Regions from separate parts of the Lysinibacillus sp. YS11 genome, predicted to be linked through region 2. Evidence: a T-box and tRNA genes for the amino acid it is inferred to sense, from the RefSeq annotation. Region 2 holds a T-box; the other holds one or more tRNA genes.
The links. A T-box is a leader RNA that pairs with one kind of tRNA and senses whether it is charged. The one in region 2 lies ahead of argS (arginine--tRNA ligase), so its partner is inferred to be a tRNA-Arg.
Positions count from the first base shown of each region.

Region 1: it has a tRNA-Arg gene. The T-box ahead of argS (arginine--tRNA ligase) is inferred to sense a tRNA for this amino acid. The anticodon was not compared.

Region 1 is NZ_CP026007.1:4,105,567-4,109,989, forward strand. Features, by position in the region: rRNA gene LBYS11_RS20540 (23S ribosomal RNA) at 1-470, opposite strand, end outside; rRNA gene LBYS11_RS20545 (16S ribosomal RNA) at 652-2,203, opposite strand; tRNA gene LBYS11_RS20550 (tRNA-Gly) at 2,402-2,475, opposite strand; tRNA gene LBYS11_RS20555 (tRNA-Arg) at 2,493-2,569, opposite strand; tRNA gene LBYS11_RS20560 (tRNA-Leu) at 2,592-2,677, opposite strand; tRNA gene LBYS11_RS20565 (tRNA-Lys) at 2,744-2,816, opposite strand; tRNA gene LBYS11_RS20570 (tRNA-Gln) at 2,832-2,906, opposite strand; tRNA gene LBYS11_RS20575 (tRNA-Asp) at 2,912-2,987, opposite strand; tRNA gene LBYS11_RS20580 (tRNA-Glu) at 3,018-3,089, opposite strand; tRNA gene LBYS11_RS20585 (tRNA-Asn) at 3,091-3,167, opposite strand; gene LBYS11_RS20590 (SprT family protein) at 3,259-3,720, opposite strand; gene LBYS11_RS20595 (Tex family protein) at 3,788-4,423, opposite strand, start outside.
Region 2 is NZ_CP026007.1:2,210,319-2,214,741, forward strand. Features, by position in the region: gene LBYS11_RS10935 (FAD-dependent oxidoreductase) at 248-2,134, shown strand; T-box leader at 2,215-2,434, shown strand; gene argS (arginine--tRNA ligase) at 2,479-4,152, shown strand; gene LBYS11_RS10945 (MFS transporter) at 4,284-4,423, shown strand, end outside.

The DNA of each region.
Region 1 (4,423 bases), 1.9 Mb from region 2:
CTTGGGAGATGGTCCTCCCGGATTCCGACGGAATTTCACGTGTTCCGCCGTACTCAGGATCCACTCAGGAGAGAACGAACTTTCGACTACAGGGCTTTTACCTGCTCTGGCGGACCTTTCCAAGTCGCTTCATCTAACTCGCTCTTTTGTAACTCCGTATAGAGTGTCCTACAACCCCAAGAGGCAAGCCTCTTGGTTTGGGCTCTTCCCGTTTCGCTCGCCGCTACTCAGGGAATCGATTTTTCTTTCTCTTCCTCCAGGTACTTAGATGTTTCAGTTCCCTGGGTCTGCCTTCAAGACGCTATGTATTCACGTCAAGATACTACGCGATTAAACGTAGTGGGTTCCCCCATTCGGAAATCTCCGGATCAAAGCTCACTTACAGCTCCCCGAAGCATATCGGTGTTAGTGCCGTCCTTCTTCGGCTCCTAGTGCCAAGGCATTCGCCGTGCGCCCTTAATAACTTAACCAAGTTATTAAGCCTATAAAAAACTTAAAAAATAAATGTGTTTGTTACAATTTCAATGTCGTTTTATCCAGTTTTCAAAGAACAAGTTTTGAAGTGTTTCATTCAGATAGAATGAACCTTCAAAACTGAACGCAAAACGTAATCTTACAAACCCAAGGTTTGTATTCCGAAATAATCCTTAGAAAGGAGGTGATCCAGCCGCACCTTCCGATACGGCTACCTTGTTACGACTTCACCCCAATCATCTATCCCACCTTCGGCGGCTGGCTCCAAAAGGTTACCTCACCGACTTCGGGTGTTACAAACTCTCGTGGTGTGACGGGCGGTGTGTACAAGGCCCGGGAACGTATTCACCGCGGCATGCTGATCCGCGATTACTAGCGATTCCGGCTTCATGTAGGCGAGTTGCAGCCTACAATCCGAACTGAGAACGACTTTATCGGATTAGCTCCCTCTCGCGAGTTGGCAACCGTTTGTATCGTCCATTGTAGCACGTGTGTAGCCCAGGTCATAAGGGGCATGATGATTTGACGTCATCCCCACCTTCCTCCGGTTTGTCACCGGCAGTCACCTTAGAGTGCCCAACTAAATGATGGCAACTAAGATCAAGGGTTGCGCTCGTTGCGGGACTTAACCCAACATCTCACGACACGAGCTGACGACAACCATGCACCACCTGTCACCGTTGCCCCCGAAGGGGAAACTATATCTCTACAGTGGTCAACGGGATGTCAAGACCTGGTAAGGTTCTTCGCGTTGCTTCGAATTAAACCACATGCTCCACCGCTTGTGCGGGCCCCCGTCAATTCCTTTGAGTTTCAGTCTTGCGACCGTACTCCCCAGGCGGAGTGCTTAATGCGTTAGCTGCAGCACTAAGGGGCGGAAACCCCCTAACACTTAGCACTCATCGTTTACGGCGTGGACTACCAGGGTATCTAATCCTGTTTGCTCCCCACGCTTTCGCGCCTCAGCGTCAGTTACAGACCAGAAAGTCGCCTTCGCCACTGGTGTTCCTCCAAATCTCTACGCATTTCACCGCTACACTTGGAATTCCACTTTCCTCTTCTGCACTCAAGTCCCCCAGTTTCCAATGACCCTCCACGGTTGAGCCGTGGGCTTTCACATCAGACTTAAAGGACCGCCTGCGCGCGCTTTACGCCCAATAATTCCGGACAACGCTTGCCACCTACGTATTACCGCGGCTGCTGGCACGTAGTTAGCCGTGGCTTTCTAATAAGGTACCGTCAAGGTACAGCCAGTTACTACTGTACTTGTTCTTCCCTTACAACAGAGTTTTACGATCCGAAAACCTTCTTCACTCACGCGGCGTTGCTCCATCAGGCTTTCGCCCATTGTGGAAGATTCCCTACTGCTGCCTCCCGTAGGAGTCTGGGCCGTGTCTCAGTCCCAGTGTGGCCGATCACCCTCTCAGGTCGGCTACGCATCGTCGCCTTGGTGAGCCGTTACCTCACCAACTAGCTAATGCGCCGCGGGCCCATCCTATAGCGACAGCCGAAACCGTCTTTCAGTCTTTCACCATGAAGTAAAAGAGATTATTCGGTATTAGCCCCGGTTTCCCGGAGTTATCCCAAACTATAGGGTAGGTTGCCCACGTGTTACTCACCCGTCCGCCGCTAACGTCAAAGGAGCAAGCTCCTTTTCTGTTCGCTCGACTTGCATGTATTAGGCACGCCGCCAGCGTTCGTCCTGAGCCAGGATCAAACTCTCCATAAAAGAAATTTGATTAGCTCAAATTGTTTTGCTGGCATCATGTTTGATGTCCAAAATTGTGTTTTGTTCACTAGCAAAACTAGCTACTTAAAACTTTTATTGATTACGTTTTGCTTGTTCAGTTTTCAAGGTTCAAGTCATCGCCCTTTTGGACAACTATTTAAATTTACCATACAACCAAGAGGTTGTCAACACTTTTTTTGGAGCGGGTGATGAGAATCGAACTCACGACATCAGCTTGGAAGGCTGAGGTTTTACCATTAAACTACACCCGCATATATTTTCTTAAAAATGGCGCGCCCGGCAGGAGTCGAACCCACAACCTTCTGATCCGTAGTCAGACGCTCTATCCAATTGAGCTACGGGCGCATATGAAATTAATTAATTGACTTGGTGCGGCCGAGAGGACTTGAACCTCCACGGGGTTGCCCCCACTAGGCCCTCAACCTAGCGCGTCTGCCGTTCCGCCACGACCGCATTCAATTAGTAACTTTTTTATTATACTATGATAATTCAAAAAGTCAACTCTTTTTCTTAAAGAGATGAGCCATGAAGGACTCGAACCTTCGACCCTCTGATTAAAAGTCAGATGCTCTACCAACTGAGCTAATGGCTCGAATTAAGAAATGAATGGCTGGGGTACTAGGATTCGAACCTAGGCATGACGGAATCAAAATCCGTTGCCTTACCGCTTGGCTATACCCCAATAAGTGGCGGTCCCGACCGGGATCGAACCGGCGATCTCCTGCGTGACAGGCAGGCATGTTAACCGCTACACCACGGGACCAAAATATTATTTACATTAAATTATGAAAAATGACCCCTACGGGATTCGAACCCGTGTTACCGCCGTGAAAGGGCGGTGTCTTAACCACTTGACCAAGGGGCCATGGCTCCGAAGGCAGGACTCGAACCTGCGACAACCTGATTAACAGTCAGGTGCTACTACCAACTGAGCTACTTCGGAATAATTCATGTTATGTTGTCGTCGTTATCTTGTCGACTTTTACTATTATAGGGACAACTCAACAAAACGTCAACTATTTTTTAAACTTTTTTTACTCTACTAATTTTAATTTCCCCAAACACTTACTGCAACAATACTTTTCAACATTCATTTTTATTTTCCGTATATATAATTGGTGGCAATTGACACAAGTATATGTATAGCGTCGTCGTTGTTTTTTAACTGTAGCTTTCGGGACATGTAAAACTGCGCAAAATCGAGGGGCATCTACTTTCCTTAATAATTCTCTAAAATCTTTATCTCGATGCTGATACCCTTTACCTTCAATATGTAGGTGATAATGGCATAATTCGTGTAAAACAATACCTTGAATCTCTTTCAAACCGTATAACTCATAGGCTTTAGGATTAATCTCAATATTATGGGATTGTAAAAGATATCGTCCTCCCGTTGACCGTAATCTCGGATTAAAGTAGGCTTGATGCAGAAAAGGCCTCTGAAAGTTTTCTAAAGATAAGCGACGAACAAGCTCTTGTAATTCTTGATTGTCCATAGTAATCACCTCTAACAACAAGAATACCACACTGCGTAGTATAGACAGTGTGGCAAAAATTTAGTACTCAAACTAATGCTTGATTTTTAGGAGGAAGCATCGTTAAAGAGATACGCCCTTTCGTTACATCTATTTGTTCAACCCAGACAGTTACAATATCCCCAAGTGCCACAACTTCTAATGGATGCTTAATACGTTTATTTTGGAGTTTAGAAATATGCACAAGTCCATCTTGCTTCACGCCAATGTCAACAAATGCGCCGAAATCTACTACATTTCTTACCGTCCCCTGCAATTCCATACCTACTTTTAAATCTTCCATTTTTAATACATCAGTCTTAAGCAATGGTTGTGGGAATGCATCACGTGGGTCACGACTAGGTTTCATTAAGGTATCCACGATATCTTGAATTGTCACAACTCCTACTCCAAGCACATCACTTAATTTTTGGATATTTAGTGCTGCAATAGCATCCTCTGCCTTCTGTGTCCCTAACTCTTTTTTATCTATTTGAGCCTCTGCTAATATTTGCTCAGCAAGGGCATAGCTCTCAGGATGAATACCTGTAGCATCAAACGGATTTTTTGCTTCTGGGACACGTAGGAAACCAATAGCTTGTTCATACGTTTTGGCGCCTAACCTTGGAATCTTCTTTAATTGCGCACGTGTAGTAAATTGACCATTTTCCTCTCGCGTCTTTAC
Region 2 (4,423 bases):
TTCGTGGCTCTTTCATTTATACTAGATAGATGTTGCTAAAGTTAGACGAAAAACATCACAATCCTCATAAATGATTTCATTCATTTATCTTGATGATAATTTCATAGAGAATGCTGTAAGCTAAAGAATTATTCGTTTGTGGTAATGATATGCTATGCCTGCGTTCAACTAGGACATTCAGCCCTTGTGGCGGGAATGATGATTAAATAAACATATCGATGGAAATTTTAACAATTGGAGGTATATTATGGGTAAGGGCTTATTATGGACAGCCACTTGTGTAATAGTAGTTTTAGTTGGGTTTGGTAGCTACTATTTTATTAAAGAAATAACAAACTCTATGGCATACGATAAATTAGTAGATGAGTATAAAAAGCCAGAACCAATTGAACATATAGAGGAAGAATATGATGTTATTGTCATCGGTGGTGAACCAGAGGGAGTGGCTGCGGCTGTAGCTGCGGCTCGAAATGGTGCGAAAACATTGCTGGTCGAAAAACGACAAGAGTTAGGTGGATTATTTACATATGGTATGCTGAATTTCCTCGACATTCCTCGTGATGGCCATAACAACTCGATTAGTGAGGGAATATTTAAGGAATGGCATGAACTTGTTAGAGGGAATGACGCTTTTGGTATTGTAGGTGCTAAGGCAGCCTTTAAAAAGCTGATCGATGAAGAGCCCAACTTAACGTTATCCGTGCAAACCGAGGTTGTGAAAGCAAATGTCAAACAACAACAATTAACGTCTGTGGAATTAAAAAATGAGTACGGTACATATGTTGTGACGGGGAAATCATTCATAGATGCTACACAGGATGCTGATTTTGCAGCCTTGTCGGGCGTTCCTTTCTTTGTGGGCGGAGAAGATATTGGCATAAAGGATAAGCGTATGGCTGTGACTTTAATGCTACATTTAAAAAATGTCAATTGGGATGAAGTCAAAAAAGCGGCTAATTCCGGTGTATTTGGCGGTGCTAATTTAAATCATACGGTGATGTGGGGCTTTACAAAGCTACATGATGAATACAAGCCATTACAAGAGGGTACTAGATTACGAGGGTTAAACTTAGCTCGTGTAGATGATGAATATTTCATCAATGCCTTACAGATTTTTGGTATTGATGGTTTGAATGAATCCTCAAAACAAGCGGCGATTGTCGCTGGGAAGAAAGAAACGTTACACATTCTAAAATATTTACAAACAAACTTCCCAGGGTTTGAAAAAGCTGAAATTGTCAGCTATCCAGAAGAGCTCTATGTCCGAGAAACGAGACATATTTGGGCAGAGTATCAATTACCAATGGCAGACCTGTGGAAAAATAGTGATCAGTGGGATAGTATTGGCATTGCCTCTTATCCAGTCGATGTGCAAGCGCAAACGCCTCATGATTACGGCTATGTGATCGCTTCACCCAAGCAATATGCTATTCCTTTCCGGTCGTTAGTACCGAAGGATATTGATGGCTTATTGGTTGTCGGACGCTCTGCTGGTTATTCCTCACTTGCAGCTGGTAGTGCACGTATTGTTCCAACAGGGATGGTGACAGGTGAAGCGGCTGGGACTGCGGCTGCTCTTGCACAGAAGCACGATGTAACCTTTAGAGACATGAGTAAGGATAAACCATTAATCGCTACATTACGAAAGCAATTGGCTAAGCAAGGTGCCTATGTTGATTCATTTTCAATTGAGTATCCATATCAAGGAGAATGGTATGATGAAGCCATTCAAACCCTCATTAATTACGGCCTTGTTGTGGGCGGCTATGATAATGACCTAAAAGTAGACAGTAAGGCGACGAAAATAAAGTTTGCTAAAATGTTAAAAGAGAGCATGCTACGTGCTGGTGGAGAAAGTGCAGCAGGAGTGAAGGACCAGCTCGAAATTGTCATCAATAAAGTTTATAATCAAGGCGATGAAGCTATTGAGCGAGATGAGCTAGCTCAATATTTGGCTGACGTCCTCATGGGTGAATCCAATGCGACTAGCTGGGATACATTAGTAGAAAAAGGAATTGTCACGGAGAAAGTAGCGAAGAAAGTCTCTGATAATAAGAAATTAAAATTAAAAGAGATGTATGCGATTATGGCTGATGTGATTCATTATGTAGAAAAAAAACGTTCCTCCTTGTGAGGAGCGTTTTTTGCTGAAACGGCAACGTAAAAAAGGGTTGACGTCAATTAGAAAGTCCTGTAATATATGTCAAAATCATAAAAAATTCGATGAAAAAGAGAGTAATTGATGGAATGACTGGCAAGCGAGTTAGGGATGGTGGGAGCCTAATGCAGGAACCATGAATGAAGCGCACTTTGGAGAAGATTCTCGAACAAATAGTAGAGAATAGCGGGGCGTCACCTCGTTAACAACGGAAAGTGGTCATGTGACATGGCAACTAGAGTGGTACCACGGGATTATCATGCTCTCGTCTCTAATTATAGAGGCGAGGGCTTTTTTATTTGAACAGGAGGAGGAGCAAAATGAATCAACAAATCGCCGACAGTATAGCAGTCGCATTAAAGCAGCAAATAATAGGAGAGGACATATTGTCATTATTAGAAAAACCCAAAAGCTTGGAGCTAGGGGACGTAGCCTTTCCATGCTTTACTCTAGCAAAAGTGTTGAAAAAATCACCGCAAAGTATCGCAGCACAGATAGCAAGTCAATTAAATCATGACAGTATCGAGCGTGTGCAAGCTGTTGGTGGCTATGTCAATATTTTTCTTGATCAACAAAAGGTGACGCAACAGGTGTTACGCAAGATTCTGCGCGACAAGCAACAATATGGTACTACGCCAACAAAGATGGGAACGGTCGTCTTGGATTTTTCCTCTCCTAATATCGCCAAGCCTTTCTCGATGGGACATTTACGTTCAACGGTCATCGGTAATGCCTTAGCAAATATTGCAGAAAAAAATGGCTATCAAGCCATTCGTATCAATCATTTAGGGGACTGGGGTACACAATTTGGCAAGCTTATTGTTGCTTATCAGCTTTGGGGTGATAAACAAGCTATTTCGGCTTCCCCGATAGAGGAGTTATTAAAGATTTATGTGAAGTTTCATGAAGAGGCCGAGCAAGACCCAACGCTCAATGAACAGGCTCGTGCCGCCTTTAAAGCATTGGAGGACGGTAATGAAGAGGCGCAGGCATTATGGCAATGGTTCCGAGATGTGTCATTCATAGAATTTCAAACAATATATGAGCTATTAGGAATTCATTTTGATGCCTTTATAGGTGAAGCCTTTTACAATGACAAAATGCCGTCCGTTGTAACAGAATTAAAAGAAAAAGGGCTCCTTGTGGAATCAGAAGGTGCGTATGTTGTGGAGATGGAGGAGATGCCTCCATGTTTAATAACGAAAACGGATGGAGCCACGCTTTATGCGACGCGTGATTTAGCAGCAGCCCTGTATCGCCAACAGCACTACCAGCCCCAAAAGATGTTCTACGTTGTTGGCAATGAGCAGTCCCTCCACTTTAAACAACTTTTTCAGGTCATCGAAAAAATGGGCTATCCTTGGGCAAAGAATCTGCAACATGTGTCATTTGGCATGATGCTGAAGGATGGCAAAAAAATGTCGACTCGTAAAGGTAAAGTGGTGTTATTAGCTGATGTACTAGCAGAAGCTATAACGACGGCACAGCGTAATATGGAGCAGAAAAACCCTTCTCTACCTAACAAAGAGCAAGTCGCAAAGCAAGTGGGGGTTGGAGCGGTAATTTTTAATGATTTAAAATCCCATCGTCTCAACGATATTGAATTTTCAATCGAGCAAATGATGAATTTTGAAGGCGAAACAGGGCCATATGTACAGTATACATATGCACGTATTTGCTCTATTTTAGATAAAAAGAAAGCTCCGACTCAAGATATGCTATTCAAATCTTTAGGAGAGCAGGCTTGGCCGATTATTTTATTACTAGAACAGTTTCCTAAAACGGTAGCTATGGCTTTTGAGCAGGCTGATCCGTCCCAAATAGCGAAATATGCCTTACAACTGGCACGTTTATTTAATAAATATTATGCACAGTACAAAATATTAGTAGAAGATGAACAGCAAGCATCCCGTCTTGCATTATGTCAGAGTGTTGCTATTGTTTTAAAAGAGTCATTAGCCTTATTAGGTATTGAATCACCTGAAAATATGTAAGAAGCCTTAGCCATGTAAAGGGTAAACTGTCCAATCATTGACCAACCATCGAAAACATGATAAAAGGATAGAGGAATCCATGCAAGCTTTTCATAAATGAAGGCTGCGTAATAATAGAGGGGATCAAACAATTGGTTAAAAAACATTGGACATTATCACTCACCTTCGTGGTCATTAGTATATTTTTTGTCGCTCTTAATATGAGGCCAGCTGTCACGGGAATAGGACCGCTTTTTAATGTCCTCATGACATCCTTACAAGTCTCGAATAC